Regions from separate parts of the Paraburkholderia sp. J41 genome, predicted to be linked through region 1. Evidence: predicted binding sites of a transcription regulator. Region 1 holds the regulator's gene; each other region holds the start of a gene.
What was found. Region 1 encodes LexA, which represses DNA repair genes until DNA is damaged. Its sites were predicted from a motif close to ACTGTATNNNNATACAGT; they were not measured.
Positions count from the first base shown of each region.

Region 1 (7,047 bases):
TCGCGGATCACGGCTTCCGAGGGGCGCTCGTTGCGCGGCTTCACGCGCAGGCCGAACGCGACGTTCTCGAACACCGTCATATGGCGAAACAGCGCGTAATGCTGAAACACGAAACCGACCTGGCGCTCGCGCGCGCCCACCTCGCCCACGTCCTGGCCTTGCAGCACGACCTGGCCCGCATCGGCGTATTCGAGCCCGGCGATCACGCGCAGCAGCGTGGTCTTGCCGCAGCCCGAAGGCCCGAGCAACGCGACCAGCTCGCCCGGCGGAAAGTCGAGCGAGACGTTGTCCAGGGCGGTGAAGTCGCCGAAACGCTTTTGCAGATTGCTGACGGTGATGCCCATGATTTACCGCTCTCCTGTTTCGGTCCGGCGCGCACGCTCGAGCGCCGCTGCGCCGGACCCGTGAATGCTCATTGCAGCGATTGACGCGCAACGCCTTGACGTGCGCCGCCCGGCGCGGCCTGTGTCGCCGATGTCCCTTGTGTCGCCGGTGTCCCCGCCGGTGTCCCCGCCGGTGTCTCTTGTGCCGCTTGCGGCCCGAGATGCGCGGGCAGCGCGCCGGCATCGCGCGTTTCCGACGACATATGGCGCTCCGCGAGCAGCTTCAAACCGAGCGTCACGAGCGCGAGCAGCGCCAGCAGCGAGGCCACGGCGAACGCGGCCGCGAAGTTGTACTCGTTGTAGAGGATTTCCACGTGCAGCGGCATCGTGTCGGTTTGACCGCGAATGTGCCCGGACACCACCGAAACCGCGCCGAATTCGCCCATCGCGCGCGCGTTGCAGAGGATCACGCCGTACAGCAGACCCCAGCGGATATTCGGCAGCGTCACGCGGCGAAACATCTGCCAGCCCGAGGCGCCCAGCACGTGCGCGGCTTCCTCCTCGTCGCTGCCCTGTGCCTGCATCAGCGGAATCAGCTCGCGGGCGACGAACGGGAACGTCACGAAGATCGTCGCGAGCACGATGCCCGGCACCGCGAAAATGATCTGCACGTTATGGTCTTCGAGCCACGGCCCGAGCCAGCCTTGCGCGCCGAACATCAGCACGTAGATGAGGCCCGAGATCACCGGCGACACCGAGAACGGCAGGTCGATCAGCGTCGTCAGCAGCGCCTTGCCGCGAAACTCGAACTTGGCGATCGTCCACGAGGCGACCAGACCGAACACGAGATTGAGCGGCACCGCGACGGCAGCGGTGATGAGCGTGAGCTTGATGGCCGAAAGCGCGTCGGGGTCGGCGAGCGAGTCGAAATAAAACCCGATGCCCTTGCTGAGCGCCTGCCAGAACACGGCGACGAGCGGCACCACGAGAAACAGCGCGAGAAACGCGAGCGCGATGCCGGTCAACAACCAGCGCACCCAGGCGGCTTCGGTGACGGGATCGGGACGACCAGTATTGGGACGCCCAGTATCGGGACGCCCCGCGTTGCGTCGTGCGGACGTGCTCATTGCGCACCTCCGCCCAGCGCCGCGCCGCTGGCGGTCGTGCCCACGGCCTGCGGCGCGCCCGCGCCGGTGATGCCCCGGCTCGTGCGGCGTTGCAGATACCACTGCAACGTATTGATGATGAGCAGCATGACGAACGACACGCAGAGCATGACCACCGCCAGCGCCGTCGCGCCCGCGTAGTCGTATTGTTCGAGCTTGGTGATGATGAGCAGCGAGGTGATCTCCGACTTCATCGGCACGTTGCCGGCGATGAAGATCACCGAGCCGTATTCGCCCAACGCGCGCGCGAACGCGAGCGCGAAGCCGGTGAGCAGCGCGGGCAGCGCGGCCGGCAAGATCACGCGGCGAAACACGAGCGCGCGCGAGGCGCCGAGGCACGCGGCCGCTTCCTCCTGCTCGCGCTCGAACTCTTCCAGCACGGGCTGCACCGTGCGCACGACGAACGGCAAGCCGATAAACGTGAGCGCCACGAGCACGCCGAGCGGCGTGAAGGCGATCTTCAGCCCGAGCGGTTGCAGGTACTGGCCGATCCAGCCGTTGCCGGCGTACACGGCCGCGAGCGAAATGCCGGCCACGGAGGTGGGCAGCGCGAACGGCAAGTCGACGAGCGCGTCCACGATGCGTTTGAACGGGAACGTGTAGCGCACGAGCACCCACGCGAGCAGAAAGCCGAACACGGCGTTGATGAGCGCGCCGCCGAGCGCCGAAAGAAACGTGAGCCGATACGACGCGATCACGCGCGGCGACCACACCGCGCGCACGAACTGGCTCCAGTCGAGCGTCGCCGTCTTGAGGAAGGTGGAGGCCAGCGGGATCAGCACCACGAGGCTCAGGTAAGCCACCGTGATGCCGAGCGTCAGGCCGAATCCCGGCAGCGCACTGGGCTTGCGTAATCGAAACGTCGTCATGCTCGTCGTCCAGACATGGGTTGCGCTTTTTTGCGCCGAAAAGCGCGCCCGTGGGCGCGCTTCGTTGTTATGCGGCCGCGTCGTTCCTGTGCGCGGCCGATGCTTTCGGTTGCTGCCTTGCGTCGTAGCGTCCCGCTCGCGCCTTACTGCGGCTGATAGATGGAGTCGAACACGCCGCCGTCCGCGAAATGCGTCTTCTGCGCCTTGGCCCAGCCGCCGAACGTGTCGTCGACCGTGTAAAGCTTCAGCTTCGGAAACTTCGCCGTGAGCGCCGCGGGCACCGCGGTCGAACGCGGACGATAGAAGTTCTTCGCGGCGATCTCCTGACCTTCCTCGCTATAAAGGAACTGCAAATAGGCTTCCGAAACCTTGCGCGTGCCCTTCTTGTCGACGACCTTGTCCACCACGGCAACGGGCGGCTCGGCCAGAATGCTCACCGAAGGCACGACGATCTCGAACCTGTCGGGGCCGAATTCCTTGAGCGAGAGAAACGCCTCGTTTTCCCAGGCGATCAGCACGTCGCCGATATCGCGCTGCACGAAGCTCGTGGTCGCGCCGCGCGCGCCCGAATCGAGCACGCCCGCATTCTTGTAGACCTTCGTCACGAACTCCTTCGCCTTCTGCTCGTTGCCGCCCGGCTGATGCAGCGCGTAGGCCCACGCCGCAAGGTAGTTCCAGCGCGCGCCGCCCGAGGTTTTCGGATTCGGCGTCACGATCGAGACGCCCGGCTTCGCGAGATCGTCCCAATCCTTGATGTGCTTCGGGTTGCCCTTGCGCACGAGAAACACGATGGTCGAGGTGTACGGCGAGGCGTTGTCCGGCAGACGCTTTTGCCAGTCTTTCGCGACGAGGCCCTTGTTGGCGAGCGCGTCGATGTCCCAGGCGAGCGCGAGCGTGACGACATCGGCTTGCAGGCCGTCGAGCACCGAACGCGCCTGCGCGCCCGAGCCGCCATGCGACTGCTTGATGGTGATGGTTTCGCCCGTCTTCGCCTTCCACTGCTTGATGAAGGCTTCGTTGATGTCCTGATACAACTCGCGCGTCGGGTCGTAGGAGACGTTGAGCAGCGCGGTATCGGCATGCGCGGCCACGGGCGCCAGCGCCGCCGCGCCGCCCAGCAATGCCGCGACCGGCACGATCAGCGGCGCCGCTCCGAGCGCCAGCCTCGCCGCCCATGTCCTGAGCCAGCCTGCTCGCGGCGCTTTCTCCGCCGCTTTCCCCGCCAATTTCCCCGATTCCGTGACCATCTATCTGTTCTCCGTGCCCGTATGTGGTTGCCGGCAAGTTGCCGCTCAGTTGCCGACTCAGTTGCCGCTAACGATGGAGGCCAGTCTAGCGATCCGCTTACATCATTAAAAATAATGTTTCTTCATTTTTTAATACGCAAAAGTGGTAAGCGACAGAGGAAACCGCTGCAACGGCATTTTTCCGTCCGTCAGGGCGCCATGAAACGCTGCTGCGGCGGCATCGGCAAGGCATCGGGGCGACGAACTTCAAGTAACACTTGAAAAGCGGCAAATACTGTATAAAAATACAGTCACCTGTTTAAACATACAGTGGCGCCATGACCAAACTCACCGCACGACAACAGCAGGTTTTCGATCTGATCCGCCGGGCGATCGAGCGCACCGGCTTCCCGCCCACCCGCGCCGAAATCGCGGCGGAGCTGGGTTTCAGTTCCGCCAATTCGGCCGAGGAACATTTGCGCGCGCTGGCGCGCAAGGGCGTGATCGAGCTGGCTGCGGGCGCCTCGCGCGGCATCCGTCTCGTGCCCATGGGCGACGAGCTGCCGCATCAGTTCACGCTGCCGCATGCGAGCATCATGCAGCTCGCGCTGCCGCTCGTCGGCCGCGTGGCGGCGGGCAGCCCGATCCTCGCGCAGGAACATATCTCGCAGAACTACATGTGCGACCCGGCGCTCTTTTCGAGCCGCCCCGACTATCTGCTGAAAGTGCGCGGTCTTTCGATGCGCGACGCCGGCATTCTCGACGGCGACCTGCTCGCCGTGCAGAAGAAGGCCGAGGCGAAGGACGGCCAGATCGTCGTGGCGCGTCTTGGCGACGACGTCACGGTCAAACGCCTCAAGCGCCGCCCGAACGGCCTGGAGCTGATCGCCGAAAACCCCGACTACGACAATATTTTCGTCGAGTCCGGCAGCGCGGAATTCGCGCTGGAAGGCATCGCGGTCGGCTTGATTCGCCCCACCGAATTCTAAAAATCCGCTGATATCCGTCTGGAGAGAGTCATGGAACGCCTTGCCCGTCTGCTGCCCTTCCGTCAATTCGGCCGCCTGCGTCATCTGCGTGGAATCGCCTCGTGCGCCGCGCGCGAGATGCGCGCCACGGCTGCCGCCATCAACGGCTCGCTCTTCGACGATATCGACAACGCGCCCAACCTCGTCGCCACCAGCACGGCCGACCTGCCGCCGCTGCCCTCGGCACAGCCGGCGTTCGCGCGTGTTTCGCTCAACAGCGCGCTCAACGTCGACCAACCCGCGCGCCGCGCGCCGGTGCGCGTCTATCACGGCCCGTCGCGGCTCATTCTGGTGGGCACGGTGGACGCGGTGTGCCGCGCGATCGACCGCTGCATTGCCGAGCAACCGACCGACTTGCCGGCCGCGCTCGCGAAATAAGGCACGCGCGTCGCAAAAAAGGACGCGCCGCGATGCGGGTTCTGTTTGTGCTTCGGGATCGTTTTCGCTTTATGGCGGTCAATCCTTGACCGAACGATCACGCCCACCTTATGACAGAGCCGCTCGCGAATACCTCAAGCTGGAAAAAGCCCCTTGCGATCACCGTCGCGGTGATTGCTACCGTTGCGGTACTCGGTTATGGCTACGCGTCGCCGTATATCGCCGTGAATCGCATGAAAGCCGCTGCCGACGCGCGCGACGCCGCCACGCTCAACGAATACGTCGATTACCCGGCGCTGCGCGTGAGTCTGAAGCAGCAAGTTGGCGCGCTGTTGCAGCAGCGCATTCACGCGCAGCACAGCAGCAATCCGCTTTTGCTGCTCGGCGCGGTGATCGGCGCGGCGTTGATCGGCCCGCTCGTGGACGCCTACGCTACGCCCGATGGTGTGGCCGCACTGCTCAACGGCATGCCGCCCACGGGCAAGCCGGGCGAACAACCCGCGGCGCCCGCGCCGCAAACCTCGGGCGCGCAGCCGGCGCCGCCTGTTCAATCAACGCAACCGGCGCCCGCAGCGCCGCCGGCCGCCGCGCCCGCACCACCCGCTCAACCTGCTCCGCCCGTGCAAACCGCCCCGGGCACGCCTGCACCGGGATCACGGCCTGTTACCGCGGCGGGCTATCGCAGCCTCAATGAGTTCGCGCTCACATGGGACCGCGGCACGACGGGCGAGCACTACGCCGCCATCCTTCAGCGCCACGGGCTTTTTTTCTGGAAGCTCGCGGCGGTCGAGCTCAATGAGGGAAGCGCGGCAAATTCGCCGTAACGGCGTTTGCCGTAAAAGCATCGCCGCAAAGCCGGTTCCGGGGCGAACCGGCTTCGCACTGGATTGAGCCGCTCAATTGGGCCGCTCAATTGGGCCGCTCAATTGCGCCGCTCAATGCGTCACTCAGAGCGGCGCCTGTCAGGGCAATCTCAAGCGGCGGCTTGCTGCTGTTTTTCCTCGGCCGCCGACGAACACGCCACAAGAATCGAACACGACACGCGATCGAGCAGCGGCGTATTGCCCGCGCCCATCCACCAGCGCGCAAGCCCGGTGCGGCAGCGATGCCCGACCACCACGAGATCGACGTTCAGTTCGATGGCGAGATTTGCGATTTCGTCGATCGGATGCCCGAATGCAAAGTGCCCCTGCGCGCGCACACCGCGCTCGGTGAGCCAATCCACGCCTTCCTGAAGAATCTCGCGCGCTGTTTCCTCGAAGCGGCCGCACGCCACATCGGTCAGCAGCCCCGCGCTTTGAGCGATGGACGAGCGCATGTCGACGACCGAGAGCAGATGCGTTTCGGCCTGCAAGTCGAGCGCAAGGTCGGCGCCGCAGCGCAGCGCCTTGCGGCCTTCGCGCGAGCCGTCGTAACAGAGCAGGATTTTCTTGTAGCTCGCCATGATCATTTCTCCCTACCCGCATGAAGTGCGGGCTGTGCGATTCTCATGATCGTGCGCCGCAATTGGCGATGCAAGGGTTGGAAAACGCCAGGTCGGCATCAAAAAACGCCAGATTTTTGCCGATGGTTTCCTGACAGGACGCACGCCGCTTGCGCCCGCGCACCGATTCGCGCCGCAACACGGCGCGCAACGCTCCCGCTGCCCGCTCGCGGCGCAGCGATGCACTAGAATGGACCGCCTCGGCTTCGCGCCCTTTCGCCCACGTCGACCTTTTCCCATTTTGTCCATGCCCGCAGCCGCCATCGAATTCGAGCAGGTCATCAAACACTACGGCGACCGCGCGGTCGTCAACGGACTGTCGTTCGAGGTCGTGCCCGGCGAATGTTTCGGTCTGCTCGGACCCAACGGCGCGGGCAAGACCACGACGCTGCGCATGCTGCTCGGCATCGTCGCGCCCGACGCGGGGCGCATCAGCCTGTGCGGCGAACCGGTGCCCGCGCGCGCCCGCCACGCGCGCGCGCGCGTGGGCGTCGTGCCGCAGTTCGACAACCTCGATCCCGACTTCACCGTGCGCGAGAACCTGCTCGTGTTCGGCCGCTACTTCGGTTTGTCG
Region 1 covers NZ_CAJMZE010000015.1:73,215-80,261, forward strand. The annotation lists gene U5805_RS17315 (sulfate ABC transporter ATP-binding protein) at 1-344, opposite strand, end outside; gene cysW (sulfate ABC transporter permease subunit CysW) at 413-1,450, opposite strand; gene cysT (sulfate ABC transporter permease subunit CysT) at 1,447-2,358, opposite strand; gene U5805_RS17330 (sulfate ABC transporter substrate-binding protein) at 2,502-3,605, opposite strand; gene lexA (transcriptional repressor LexA) at 3,923-4,573, shown strand; gene U5805_RS17340 (hypothetical protein) at 4,604-4,990, shown strand; gene U5805_RS17345 (DUF2939 domain-containing protein) at 5,101-5,814, shown strand; gene U5805_RS17350 (universal stress protein) at 5,964-6,434, opposite strand; gene nodI (nodulation factor ABC transporter ATP-binding protein NodI) at 6,721-7,047, shown strand, end outside.

Region 2 (7,047 bases), on a different contig from region 1:
TCGGCGTTCGTACCTGCGCTGGCGTTGACACGACAGCAACTACGGCCCCGATAGAGGATGGGTTCACCACTGGCGCCGTTCACGCATGAAGCGGCACCGCCTTGAGCGCCCCGCGCGGGATTCGCCCGAAGCCTCAAGCTCCGTTCGATTCCTTTGCGAGACTCGCGAGCCACGCCTCGTCGGCACGGCTCAGCATCTTGTTCTTGCGCGCCCGCTCGATCAGATCGGGACGCTTGTTCCACGTGTTGCGCAGCGACTCGCGACGCCGCCACTGCTCGATTTCCTTGTGATGGCCGCCGAGCAGCACATCGGGCACGCGCTCGCCCTCGTATTCCTCGGGACGCGTGTAATGCGGGCAATCGAGCAAACCATCGACAAAACTGTCCTGCACCGCCGAAAGCGCGTCGCCGAGCACGCCCGGCAGATGGCGCACCACGGCGTCCATAAGCGCCATCGCGGGCAATTCCCCGCCCGAGAGCACGAAGTCGCCGAGGCTCACTTCCTCGTCGACATGACGATCGACGAGCCGCTGGTCAATCGCCTCGTAACGCCCGCACAGCAGCACGAGACCCGGCTCCTGCGCGAAACCCATGACGCGTTCGTGCGTGAGCGGCTTGCCTTGCGGCGACATCAACAGCACGCGCGGCGCGCTCACGCCGGCTTGCGCCTGCGCGGTTCTGGCCGCGCCGATCGCCGCTTCGAGCGGCCTGGCCAGCATGACCATGCCGGGGCCGCCGCCATACGGACGGTCGTCGATCGTGCGGTAGTTGTCGGTCGTGAAATCGCGCGGATTCCACGTGCGCAACGCGTAACGCTGCTGCTTCGCCGCCCGGCTGGTGATGCCCCAGTCGGTCAGCGCGCGGAACATCTCGGGAAAGAGCGTCACGACATCGAACTGCATCGCTCTCTCCGTTCAGCGAATCAGGATCACGCCTGGGATCGAACCCAGGTCAATAATCGGCTTCCCAGTCGACGACGATACGCTTCGCCGCCAGGTCCACCGTCTTCACGAACACGCCGACGAACGGAATCAGGCGCTCGCCGGTAGCCGGCTTGCCTTCCTTGTTCGTGGACGCATACGTAATGCGCAACACCGACTGCGCGCCGTTGTCGATGAGGTCGGCCACCTTGCCCAGCTCCACGCCCGCCTCGTTGGCGACGTCGAGACCGATCAGGTCGACCCAGTAATACTCGTCGGTTTCCGGCGCGGGAAATTCGGCGCGGCTCACGTAGACGCGCGCGCCGCGCATCGACTCCGCGGCATTGCGTTCGCCGACGCCGGCCAGTTGCGCGACGACGCTGTCGCCGTGCACCTTCGCGCTCACGCGCGCCGCCGAGTGATACGTGCGGTGCGCCTGACCTTCGCGGCCCTTCACGAGCCACCAGCGCTTCGCCGAAAGCAGCGCGGCGCCACCTTGCGCATGCGGCGCGACCTTGATCCAGCCCTTGAGGCCGTAAGCATCGAGCACCGCGCCGACTTCGACCGCGTCGGCGGGCCAGCTTGCCTCGGATTCGACACGCAGCGTTTCGGCCACGGGCGCGGCTTGCGCCGCGCCTTCGCGTGCCGGCTTGCGCACGAACGCGCCGAAAGACGGCGCGTTGCGAACGGCCGAAGCCGCTGCGCGACTTGCGCCGCCGGCCGCTCCGTCACTCGACGCGTGGCTTGCCTTTACGGCAGATTTGGCGTCGTCATGCGCGGACATCGGCAACCCTCACGGCCAGCTCGGCTTGAAACCCGTACACGCACGCGGTGCGCGCACGAAGATGAAACACGTACGACAATCGACAAAGACTTAAGCAGCCGGCGTAGCGGCGGCAGCCTTTTGCGATTCCTTCACGAGACGCTCGACGGCCGGCGACATTTGCGCGCCGTTTTCCTTCCAGTACGTCACGCGATCTTGAGCGATACGCAGCGATTCACCCTTGGTGGCGATCGGGTTGTAGAAGCCCACGCGCTCGATGAAACGGCCGTCGCGACGGTTGCGCGAATCGGTTGCGACGATGTTGTAGAACGGGCGCTTCTTCGAGCCGCCGCGTGCCAGACGGATGATGACCATACTAAAATCCTTGAAAACCGGGGTTCGGGACTACTGAAACACGCGATTATAGCTGGAAACCAGAGGCATAACAAACACTTAACGCGGAAATTGCGCGCAAGGCGGCGAACAGGCGCTGCAACGGCGCGCGGCAGGCGGCGGTACGCAACGGTCTATCACCGGCTCGCGCCCACGGCGCACGGGCCATGGAGCGGAATGTGACGACGGATCTGGCAAGCCCGCAACGGCGCCGGCCAAGCAGTGGCCAAAGCAGCGCCGGCCACCCGCGCGATACGGTGCTTTTTCCCATGCCGCGCCGCGCGCGCTGCGCCAGCCGGTTAACGACCGTGGCCGCGCTCGCGCTCCTTCTGCTCGCCGTCGCGCCGCTCGCGCGCGCGGCGCTGCCCGTCGAGCGCATCCGGTTGCCGCCCGGCTTTCATATCGAGGTACTTTCCGACAACGTGCCCGGCGCGCGCGAAATGACGCTTTCCGGCAACGGCATTCTGTACGTGGGCAGCATGACCGGCGACGTCTACGCGCTCGAACTCAAGGACGGCAAGCTCGCCGGGCGCCACGTGGTGGCCTCGGGGCTCACGATGCCCGTGGGCGTGGCGTGGCGCGACGGCGCGCTCTACGTTTCGGCGGTTTCGTCGATCGTGCGCCTGCCCGGCATCGACGGCCATCTCGACGATCCGCCCAGGCCCGTCGTCGTTACCGATTCCTTGCCGAAGGAGCGCCACCACGGCTGGAAGTTCATCGCCTTCGGCCCGGACGGCAAGCTCTATGTACCGCAGGGCGCGCCCTGCAATGTCTGCGAGCCGCCGAACGATCCGCAGCGCACGCGTTACGCGATGCTCGGCCGCATGAACCCGGACGGCTCGCACTACGAAACCATCGCGCGCGGCGTTCGCAACACGGTGGGATTCGCGTGGCATCCGCAAACGCACGAACTGTGGTTCACCGACAACGGCCGCGATCTGCTCGGCGACGATATCCCCGACGACAAACTCAACCGCCTCGCGCGCGTGGGCGAGGATTTCGGCTTCCCCTATTGTCACGGCGGCAACGTGGCCGATCCCGAATTCGGCGCGGGCCATCCGTGCAGCGGCTTCACGCCGCCCGTCGCGAAACTCGGCGCGCACGTCGCGGCGCTCGGCATGCGCTTCTACACCGGCCCGATGTTCCCCGCCGATTACGCGAACACCCTCTTCATTGCCGAGCACGGCTCCTGGAACCGCAGCAGGAAAGCCGGTTACCGCGTGGTGCGCGTGAGCGTGGACGCGAACGGCGCGAACGCGCGCCAGCAAGTGTTCGCGGAAGGCTGGCTCGACGCCGACCAGAGCCAGTGGGGCCGCCCCGCCGACGTGCTGCCGCTGCCCGACGGCTCATTGCTCATCAGCGACGACTACGCGGGCGCGATCTACCGCGTGACGTACCGCAAGCCCTAGGCGCCGTTCGCGTGTGGTCGCGGGCATAAGCGCGCGCTTGTGCCCGCGCGCGAGCGCGCGGCATACAATGCCCGGCGACCGCCCACGACTGTCCTCGACTGCCCGAAGCTCATGCCGACCCAAAACAACGAAAACAACGCCGCGCGCTTTCGCTCCAAGACGCTCACCGCCGCCCTCGCATTCCTGTTCGGCAGCGTTGGCGCGCACCGCTTCTATTTATATGGGCCGCGCGACCTGTGGGCCTGGGCGCACGTAATCGGCACGCTCGCCGGTATTCCGGGCGTGCTGCTGCTGGCCGCAACCGAACGCGCGTCGATCCTTGGCTGGGTGCTGGCCGTGATCGGCGCGATTTCGGTGCTTTCGGCGTTTCTCGCGGCGATCGTCTACGGGCTGCGCCCCGACGCCAAATGGGACGCGCAGTTCAACGCGCCGTTCGCGCAGGCGGGACGCACGAGCCGCTCGGGCTGGACCGTGATCTTCGTCGTGATCTTTTCGCTGCTCATTGGCGCGTTCCTGCTGATGACGGGACTCGCGCTCTTGTTCCAGACGTATTTCGAATCGCAGGTGGAGGCCGCCAAGGCGATCTCGCAATAGCCACGCGCTCAGAACAGATCGAGCTGCGGTTTCTGGCGCACGGTTTTGTCGCGCATGAACGCCGACATGTCGAGAATGCCGTGGCGCCGCTCGTTGAGCCCGAGGCGCTTCACGGCGTTGTGAAAGCGCTGCTTGAGCAGGTCCGCCCACAAGCCCGTGCCCTTCATGCGCTGCGCGAAGTCCGAGTCGTAGTCCTTGCCGCCGCGCATGTCGCGCACGCGGCTCATCACGCGCTCGGCGCGCTGCGGAAAATGCGCGGCGAGCCAGTCCTGAAAGAGCGGCGCGACTTCCCAGGGCAAACGCAGCACGATATAGCTCGCGCTGGTCGCACCCGCCTCGGCGCACGCTTCGAGCACGCGCTCCATGTCGGGTTCGGTGACGAACGGAATGACGGGCGCGATGCTCACGCCCACAGGAATGCCCGCCTCGGCGAGCGTGCGGATCGTGCGCAAGCGCCGCGACGGGGTGGCGGCGCGCGGCTCGAGCGTGCGCGCGATGCCGGCGTCGAGCGTGGTGATGGTGATGGCGGCCATGAACTGCCGGCGCTGCGCCATCGGCACGAGCAAATCGAGATCGCGTTCGATCAGCGACGACTTCGTGATGGCCGCGAACGGATGCTGGCGCTGCGCCAGCACTTCGACCACGCCCCGCGTGAGACGCAAGTCGCGTTCGACGGGCTGCCAGGCGTCGGTGTTCACGCCGAGCGCGATGGGCTCCGGCTCGTAGGACGGCTTCGCGAGTTCGCGCAGCAGCAGCTCGCGCGCGTTGATCTTTGCGTAAATGCGACTTTCGAAGTCGAGGCCCGGCGAGAGGCCGAGATAACTGTGCGTGGGCCGCGCAAAACAGTAGATGCAACCGTGCTCGCAGCCGCGATACGGATTGAGCGACACGCTGAACGGAATATCGGGCGACTGGTTGCGCGTGAGGATGCTTTTCGCGCGTTCCTCGTACACTTGCGTGCGCAGGGCCGGTTCGCCCTCCGAGCCGTCCTCCGGTTCGCTCCGGTGCTGCCAGCCGTCGTCGAATTCCTCGCGCTGGTCGACCTCGTAACGCCCTTGCAGGTTCGTCACCGCGCCGCGCCCCTTGCGCGGCGCAAGCGGCCTGGCGGGCAACAGCGGTTGCCAGCCGGAATCGAATGCGGGATCGAATGCAGAATCGGAATGCGATTCGGGATCGGCTTGAGGATCGAATTCGGGCACGATGGAAAACGATGAAAACGAAAAAACGGCTGAACACTGTACGAATATACAGTAGTCAGCCGCTTTGTCGAGTCGAAAAAACAGGGCACCGTTCCCCAGCCGACGAGGAAATCCGCCGCGCTCAATCGCCCACGGCGATCGTCAGCGTTTCCTTGATCTCTTCCATCACGACATAGCTCTTGGACTGCACCGCGCCCGGCAGTTGCAGCAGGATGTCGCCGAGCAGCTTGCGGTAGTCGGCCATTTCGCCGATGCGCGCCTTGATGAGATAGTCGAAGTCGCCCGAGACGAGATGGCATTCGAGCACCTCGGGAATCTTCTGCACCTCGCGGCGGAACTGGTCGAACATGTTGCCGCTCTTGTGATCGAGCGTGATTTCGACGAATACCAGCAGCGCCGCGCCCAGCACGGCAGGATTCACGCGCGCGTAGTAGCCCGCGATCACGCCGTCGCGCTCCATGCGTTTGACGCGCTCGATGCACGGCGTGACCGAAAGCCCGACCTGCTCCGCGAGGTCTTTCATCGCCATGCGGCCATCCTGCTGAAGCAGTTTCAGGATGCGGTGATCGAGCCGGTCGAGCGCGCGAACCGGTTGACGCTGCGTTCTCATTTTTTATTCCTGAAAATCAGAAAAATACAATAACAAAATCTAGTCACAGAACAATAGCATAGCTGTTAATACTGGCTACACCCGAATATTCGTGCCTTCCGCCTGCTCGTGCCGTACCGCGGCAGCCAGGCGGCGGCGGCAGCGCGGCGTAGCCCCAACAAATCCTCAGGAGCAGCTATGCGAGTCGTCGTGTTGGGCAGTGGTGTGGTCGGGGTGGCCAGCGCCTGGTATCTTGCCCGCGCGGGCCACGAAGTGACGGTGATCGACCGCGAAGCCGGTCCCGCGCTCGAAACCAGTTTTGCGAACGCCGGCCAGATCTCGCCGGGCTATGCCGCGCCGTGGGCGGCGCCGGGCGTGCCGCTCAAGGCGATCAAGTGGATGTTCGAAAAGCACGCGCCACTCGCCATCCGCCTGGACGGCAGCAAATTCCAGTTGCAGTGGATGTGGCAGATGCTGCAAAACTGCACGGCCGAACGCTACGCGCTCAACAAGGGCCGCATGGTGCGTCTCGCCGAATACAGCCGCGACTGCCTGCAAGCGCTGCGCGCCGACACCGGCATCCAGTACGAAGGCCGCACCGGCGGCACGCTCCAGGTGTTCCGCACGCAGCAGCAGTTCGAAGGCGCGGCGAAGGACATCGCCGTGCTCAAAGAGGCCAACGTGCCCTACGAATTGCTCACCGCCGGCGAACTCGGCCGCGCCGAACCCGCGCTCGCCGCGGTATCGGGCAAGCTCACGGGCGGCCTGCGTCTGCCCGGCGACGAAACCGGCGACTGCCAGCTTTTCACCACGCGTCTTGCCGCCATGGCCGAAGAACTGGGCGTGAAGTTCCGCTACAACACGCCCATCGACCGCCTGATCGTCTCCGGCGACCGCATCAACGGCGTGCAGTGCGGCGCCGAAGTCGTGCGCGCGGACACCTACGTGGTCGCGCTCGGCTCGTTCTCCACCCAAATGCTCGCGGGACTCGTGAAGATTCCCGTCTATCCGCTCAAGGGCTATTCGATCACCGCGCCCATCGTGAACGCGAGCGCCGCGCCGGTTTCCACCGTGCTCGACGAAACCTACAAGATCGCGATCACGCGTTTCGACGACCGCATTCGCGTGGGCGGCATGGCCGAGATCGTCGGCTTCGACAAGACGCTCAAGGCGGCGCGCCG
Region 2 covers NZ_CAJMZE010000018.1:129,205-136,251, forward strand. The annotation lists gene trmD (tRNA (guanosine(37)-N1)-methyltransferase TrmD) at 134-901, opposite strand; gene rimM (ribosome maturation factor RimM) at 951-1,703, opposite strand; gene rpsP (30S ribosomal protein S16) at 1,794-2,057, opposite strand; gene U5805_RS19755 (sorbosone dehydrogenase family protein) at 2,345-3,484, shown strand; gene U5805_RS19760 (NINE protein) at 3,596-4,078, shown strand; gene U5805_RS19765 (PA0069 family radical SAM protein) at 4,087-5,193, opposite strand; gene U5805_RS19770 (Lrp/AsnC ligand binding domain-containing protein) at 5,399-5,887, opposite strand; gene U5805_RS19775 (D-amino acid dehydrogenase) at 6,065-7,047, shown strand, end outside.
Region 2: a site for LexA is predicted at 5,313-5,330, ahead of U5805_RS19765 (PA0069 family radical SAM protein). Genes of this name have one in related genera too.

Region 3 (7,047 bases), on a different contig from region 1:
CGCCACACTGCCCACCAGCACCATGCCCGCCGTGAGATCGGGCGGCATGCGCAGCACCTTGGCAATGGCCCACGCGGCGAGCGGCATCACGAGGTAATGCAGGAAGATGCCGGCCGCCACCGGCGCGGGCCGCGTAAAGACGCGCTGGAAGTCGGCGAACGAGAGCGTTACGCCCATCGCCAGCATGATGATCATCAGAAGCGTCGTGACGTGCGGCGCGATGGGGGCGACGGCGCCCGGATTGAAATACGCGAGGATCGAGGCCAGCACGGCCCAGAGCGGGAAAAGTCGGGTGATCGGGGCAAGCATGTGAAAAGTCCCTGAGGGTGGTGTGTCGTGTTGTCGTGGCGCCGCGTCGCGGCCGTGCGCGCGAGACAGGAGCGGGCGCAGGCAGGACAAGTCAGGCGCGGGCTTCGTGCCGATAGCCGGAATCGTCCGCATCGCCGCTATTGCTTCTGTCGCGTGTCTTGCTTGCCTTGCTTCTATCGCCCGTCTTGCATCTCCCGCATGGAGCGATCGAATCGCTCGAATGGAGCGACGCCGAAAGGGAGCGACGCCGGAAGGGAGCGACGCCGAAAGCGCGCGGCGAGGCTGCCCGTCGCGCCGAGCCGTGGCGAACGGCCACGAAAGGCGGCGGCTTTCGCGCGCGGCGTTGCCGGGGTGGCCGGCGAGGCGCGGGGCGCGGTCTCCTGATCGTTATTTCTGCCCTTGTGGGACGGCTTGGGCGCGGCGGTTCGCTGCGCCCAAGCGGCGTATTCTAACCGCCCGGTTTGCCCGTCCGGTCGCATGCCCTCGCGCTTGCGCCGGGACGGTCCGTCTCAGCGCGCGCACTGCGCCTTGCTGATGCGATGGAAGCGCCACGTCATCAGCACGGCCACGCTCGCGAGGCCCGCCGCGAGCCCCCACCAGAGGCCGAGCGCGCCCATGCCGAAGTGGAACGCGAGCGCATAGCCGGTCGGAAAGCCGATGCCCCAGTAGCCGAGCGTGGCCGCGACCATCGGCACGCGCGTGTCCTTGAAGGCGCGCAGACAGCCCGAGCCGACGGTCTGCACGCCATCGACGATCTGGAAGATGGCCGCCACGCCGAGCAGCGTGGTGGCGAGCGCCACGGTGCGCGCGTTGGCGGGATCGTCGAGATCGAGGTAGAGGCGCACGATCGAATGCGGCGCGAGCACCATCACGAGCGCCGAAAGCGTCATGAACGCCACGCCCAGGCCGAGCGCCACGAAGCCAGCATGACGCGCCGCGCGCGGCACGCCCGCGCCGATCCAGTAGCCCACGCGCACGTTGGCCGCCTGGCCGATGGAAAGCGGCACCATGAAGCTCACGGACGCCACGTTGAGCGCGATCTGGTGCGCCGCGAGCGGCATCTCGCCGAGCAGGCCCGCGAGCAGGCCCGTGGCGAGAAAGAGCGTCGCTTCGACGGCATAGGTGATGGCCACCGGCCAGCCGATCGTGAACAGCTCGCCCATGAGCGGCGCCGTGGGCCGCCGCGCGACCACGAAGCGCTGATGCGAGGGCCGCAGATGCAGCAGCGCCATCAGCACGAGCGCCGTGAGCCAGACCGTGACCGCCGTGGCCGCCGCCGAGCCGAGGAACCCCAGACGCGGCAATCCCCACGCGCCGTGGATCAGCCCATAGTTGAGAAAGCCGTTGAAGAACACGCAGCCGATCGAGATCCACAGGAGCCGCCGCGCCGCGCCGATGGCGGGCAGAAACGAGCGCATCAGCCCCACGCCGATCAGGCTTGCGGGCGCGCCCCAGCGCAGCACGGCCGCGTATTCGCCCACGTGATGCGCGAGCAGCGGCGGCTCGCCGAGCGCCAGCAGGATGGGCGCGGCGAACGAGAGCAGGGCGAAGGCGGGCACCGCCAGCAACAGCGAGAGCGCGAAACCGGTCCAGTAGATGTGCGGCACGCGGCTCTCGTCGTCGGCGCCGCGCGCCTGCGCGACGCTCACGCTCACCGAGGTCAGCACGCCTTGCAGCACGGTCACGACCACGAAGAACAGGTTCGCGCCGAGGCCGCCCGCCGCGAGCGCGTCGGCGCCGAGCGAGCCGAGCAGCACCGTGTCGGTCACGCTCATCGCCATCTGCGAAAGCTGGGCGATGGCGAGCGGCCCGGCGAGGCGGGCGGTGTCGGCGGCGTGGCGGCCCAGCGTGGGCGGCGCGAGCGTGGAGCGGCTGGAAAGCGTGCGCGTGGTGCGGGTCATGGGAGCGGGCGGCGCGAGCGGTCGCGCGGTTTCAGGCCCGGCGGCCGCCATCACCGAAAGGGATCGGGCGGACGAAAGCGCCTCGGGCCGATGGTCGTATCGAACCCGAAAGCTTATTGCGTGACGGCGCGCTTGTCGATGCGAATGCACGAATCCGGTGCATCGCCGTGTTCCCGGCGCACGCGTCGAAGGTCGTGCGTCAGGCCGCTTCCGTCAGTCTGCTTCCTTCACGGCGATGCGCGTGTCGCCCAGCAGCACGGACTGCCCCGCGCGAATCTTGCAGGTTTTGCGCAGTTCGACTTCGCCGTCGACCTTGACCGCGCCCGAAGCGACGATCTGCTTGGCCGAGCCGCCGCTGTCCGCGAGGCCGGTGATCTTGAGAAGGTTGTGCAGTTCGACGAAATCGCCGGTCAGCGTGAAATCGAGATTGGGCATGGCGTGGGAATCGCTGGTAACGGATGTGCGGCCGGGGGTGTGTCCGGGTGTGTCGGATGTGCGGCCGGACGGCGCGCGAAGGGTCTGCATGATACGCGATGCCTCGCGTCTTGCCGCGCGCCTTCGCCTGGTGCCGGCGGCCGTCCGTTGTTGCATGGCGTTGTTACGTTTGAGGGCCGGATGTTATGAATTCGTCAGCAAATGAAACCGTGAGTAACGCCGCGGGACTGCGCGCCAATCTTCAGATGACAATGGTTTCACGCCGGTTCGCAGACACCGTTTCGCCGTAGTTGGCGGTGAATCGTCCCCGACGAAATCCCGGCGCGGCTCTCACGGGTATGCCCGTTGCAACCGCACTTTTTGGAACCACTGCAAAGAGGATACGCCATGACCCAGATTCGCAAGCTCATCACCAATACTGCTCTCGTTTCGGCCGCCGTGTTCGCACAGGGCGCTTTCGCGCAATCGACGGCCACGCCGCCCGCCGACCAGGCGCCCGCGATGGCGCCGGCCGCCGCGCCGGGCCAGGCGCCCGCCGCCGCCGGCATCGCGCAGCCCACGCCCGCTCCGCAGACTCTGACGGCGCCGCAATCGCCCGATCCGCTCGTGCAGAAGCGCAACGCCAACGCACAGGCGAGCGCCGAGTACAAGAGCGCCAAAAAGTCGGCGAACGCCGAATACAAGGACGCGAAGAAGCAGGCGAAATCGCAGTACAAGTCGGATGTGAAGGACGCGAAGATCAACCGCAAGGCTGACCGTCAGGCCAACGACTCGGAGATGAAGGATCAAATGAACGGCATGTCGGCGCAGCAGCAGGGCGGCCAGCAACAGCCGTAAGCGCGCGTTGTTGCGCGCTGGCGAGTTTTGAATATGAGCGACGGCGGCGTCCGAAAGGGGGCCGCCGTTGCGCTTTTCGAGCGAGCATCGCGTGCCGCAACGCGAAGATCCGCGTAAATATCGCCAGATCGCGGCAAAATCGCGTGCTTGCCGAGGCGGGGTGTATGGATATACAGTGTGCGTCGCCTCGTCCTTATTGTTCATTTCGCGCCCGTGTCCACCGTTTCCCTTGCCGATCCCGCCACCGCCGACCGCGCCGCCGGTCAAGCGCAGGAAGATGCCGCCCAGGCGGTTGCGGCGTGGCTCGCCAAGCTTAACGACGAGCAGCGCGCGGCGGTCGAGCACGGCGGCGAGGCGGGCTTTGCGCCGGGCGCCGCGCTGCCGGGACCGCTTCTCGTGATCGCGGGCGCGGGTTCGGGCAAAACCAATACGCTCGCGCACCGCGTCGCGCATCTCATCGCCAACGGCGCCGACCCGCATCGCATCCTGCTGCTGACGTTTTCGCGCCGGGCGGCGCTGGAAATGACGCGGCGCGTCGCGCGCATCGCGGCGGGCGCGCCGGGCGTGGCGGCCATACTCGCGCAAGGGCTCACGTGGGCGGGCACGTTTCACGGCGTGGGCGCGCGTTTGTTGCGCGAATACGCGGAGCAGATCGGTCTTTCGCCCGCGTTCACGATCAACGACCGCGAGGATTCGGCGGATCTCATGAATCTCGTGCGGCACGAGCTAGGTTTGTCGGCGAAAGAAAAGCGCTTTCCGTCGAAATCCACCTGTCTTGCGATCTACTCGCGCGCCGTCAACACGGGCGATTCGCTCGCCACGGTGCTCAATCGCTCGTTCTCGTGGTGTCTCGAATGGGAGCCGCAACTGCGCGTGCTGTTTGCCTCCTACGTGGACGCGAAGCAAAAGCAGAACGTGCTCGATTACGACGATTTGCTGCTCTATTGGGCGGCAATGGCGGCAGAACCCGCCATTGCCGCCGATCTCGCCGCGCGCTTCGACCACATTCTCGTGGACGAATACCAGGATACCAACCGGCTCCAGGCGTCCATCCTGCTCGCGCTCAAGCCCGACGGCCGCGGCCTCACCGTGGTCGGCGACGACGCCCAGGCGATCTATTCGTTTCGCGGCGCGACCGTGCGCAACATCCTCGATTTCCCGGCGCAGTTCGATCCGCCCGCGCGCCAGGTCACGCTCGAGCGCAACTACCGCTCGACCGCGCCCATTCTTGCCGCTTCGAACGCCGTGATCGACGCCGCCGCCGAGCGCTTCACGAAGAATCTCTGGACCGATCGCGCGTCGCAGCAGCGCCCGCGCCTCGTCACCGTCGCCGACGAAGCCACCCAGGCGCGTTATGTCGTCGAGCAAATCCTGGAAGCGCGCGAGGCGGGCATGACGCTCAAGCAGCAGGCCGTGCTGTTTCGCGCCGCGCACCACAGCGCGACGCTCGAAATCGAACTGGCGCGGCGCAATATTCCGTTCGTAAAGTTCGGCGGCTTGCGTTTTCTCGACGCCGCGCACGTGAAGGACGTGCTCGCGGTGCTGCGCTGGGCCGAGAATCCGCTCGACCGCGTGGCCGGCTTTCGCGTTACGCAATTGCTGCCGGGCGTCGGGCCCGCGAACGCGGCGCGCCTGCTCGATCAGATCGCGGCCTGCACGGGCGCTTACCGCGCGGCCGAAGCGCTCGCGGCCTTCGCACCGCCGCCGCGCGCGGCCGAGGACTGGCCCGCGTTCGCGGCGCTCGTCGACAGTCTCGCCATGCGCGCGACGCCGTGGCCCGCCGAGTTCGAGCGCGTGCGGCGCTGGTACGAGCCGCATCTCGAACGTAATCACGAAGACGCGCCGGTGCGTCTTGCCGACCTGTTGCAGATGGAGAGCATCGCGAGCACGTATGCGTCGCGTGAGCGCTTTCTCACCGAACTCACGCTCGATCCGCCTGACGCGACCAGCGCCGAATCCGCCGATCCGCTGCTCGACGAGGATTATCTGATCTTGTCGACGATCCACTCGGCCAAGGGCCAGGAATGGCGCAACGTGTTCGTGCTCAACGGCGTGGACGGCTGCATTCCGTCCGATCTGGGCGCGGGCAGCGACGAGGAACTCGAGGAGGAGCGCCGCCTGCTTTACGTGGCCATGACGCGCGCGAAGGAAGACTTGCACATCGTCGTGCCGCAGCGTTTTTATGTGCACAACCAGGCGGCGGCGGGCGACCGGCACGTGTGGGCGTCGCGCACGCGCTTCATCGGCACGCCGATGCTGCCGATGTTCGAGTCGCGCGCGTGGCCGCCCGCGCCCGTGGCGAGCGCGCCGAGCGCGGCGGGGCTGGCGGCCGCCGCGCAGGCGAAAATCGAGATCGGCGCGAAGCTGCGCAAGATGTGGGATTGACGCCGGTGCGTTGCGAACCGGCGCGGCCGTGCCGCCAGGGTCTGCTCCGCTTCGGCCTGCGCCGCTCGCGCTCGCGGCGTCCGCTCGCTGCGACAGCGTCGGCGCTTTAGCGCGATGGCTCGCGCGCCGCGCCGCGCGTTTGCGGCACGAAAAAGTTGCGCAGCCACGCGGCGAGGCGCGTGAACACGTCGTCGGGTTCCTCGACGAAGATTTCCGGCTTGAGCAGGCGCAGATATTCCATGATTTGCTGCGCTTCCTGCTTCTGAAACACGCCGTGCGTAATGCCCAGCCGCAGGAAACCGCGCAGTTCGCCGAGCTTTTCGCGCGCGGCGCTTCCGCTCGATTGCTCGCAGGCGATCTTCGCTTCGTACACGCGCTGGCGCAGCGATTCGGAGAGCCGCCATGCGGGCGTCTGCATTGCTTCCTCGAGCGCCTGGATGTCCTGCACGCCGGACTTGATCTGCGCGGCGAGCGGATCGACGAACGCGTCGTCGCCTTGTGCTTCGCTCACGATCGCGGCGGCCCAGTCGCGGCACTGCTTCGAAAGCTCGTCGGGCGTCCACTCGGGACGCGAAGCAAAACCAAACCCGAACTCGCTCGCCTGGCGCAGCAGGATCGACACGACTTCGGGGAATTCCTTGTCGAGCGTGCGCTTGGCCCACGCATACTGGCCGCCCTGCAACAAGCGTTGCACGGCGTGCTCGGTGAGCGGCGTCATGTTGTCGAGCAGCTTCGCGCGCAGATAGTCCTCGAAAGACGGCGTGGCGAACTGCGGGTCGAGCTTGAGCGAAACGCGCAGAAATGCGTCGAAATCCTTGCGCAACGACGCGATCGTTTCGTCTTTCAGGTTGAGGGTGATGTGCCCCATTGTGGTTGCCCCGATGTGATCCTTGCCGCGCTCGCGCCGTTCGCGCCGGCCGCCCGCCTTGCGGCAGCGGCGCAAGCGCCCTGCGGTCCGCTCGCGGGACGCGCGTTTCGTGTGAAAGCGCGGCCCGCGCTCGGACGGGCCGCGTCTTCGAATTGGCGCGGCGCCGCCAAGGCAGGCCATGACGGGTTTATCGGCGGGGCGGGGTGAAACTTGAGCGAGGGCGACTTCGCGAGGCGCGGCCGTTCAGCGCAGCACGACGCCTTGCCAGAAAAAGAACACGCCGAGCCCCACCGCGATCGTAAGCAGCGGGCG
Region 3 covers NZ_CAJMZE010000018.1:89,793-96,839, reverse strand. The annotation lists gene panS (ketopantoate/pantoate/pantothenate transporter PanS) at 1-309, opposite strand, end outside; gene U5805_RS19580 (MATE family efflux transporter) at 819-2,210, opposite strand; gene U5805_RS19575 (RNA-binding S4 domain-containing protein) at 2,424-2,645, opposite strand; gene U5805_RS19570 (hypothetical protein) at 3,033-3,482, shown strand; gene U5805_RS19565 (ATP-dependent helicase) at 3,696-5,867, shown strand; gene U5805_RS19560 (DUF4088 domain-containing protein) at 5,974-6,735, opposite strand; gene U5805_RS19555 (AzlD domain-containing protein) at 6,979-7,047, opposite strand, start outside.
Region 3: a site for LexA is predicted at 3,642-3,659, ahead of U5805_RS19565 (ATP-dependent helicase). Genes of this name have one in related genera too.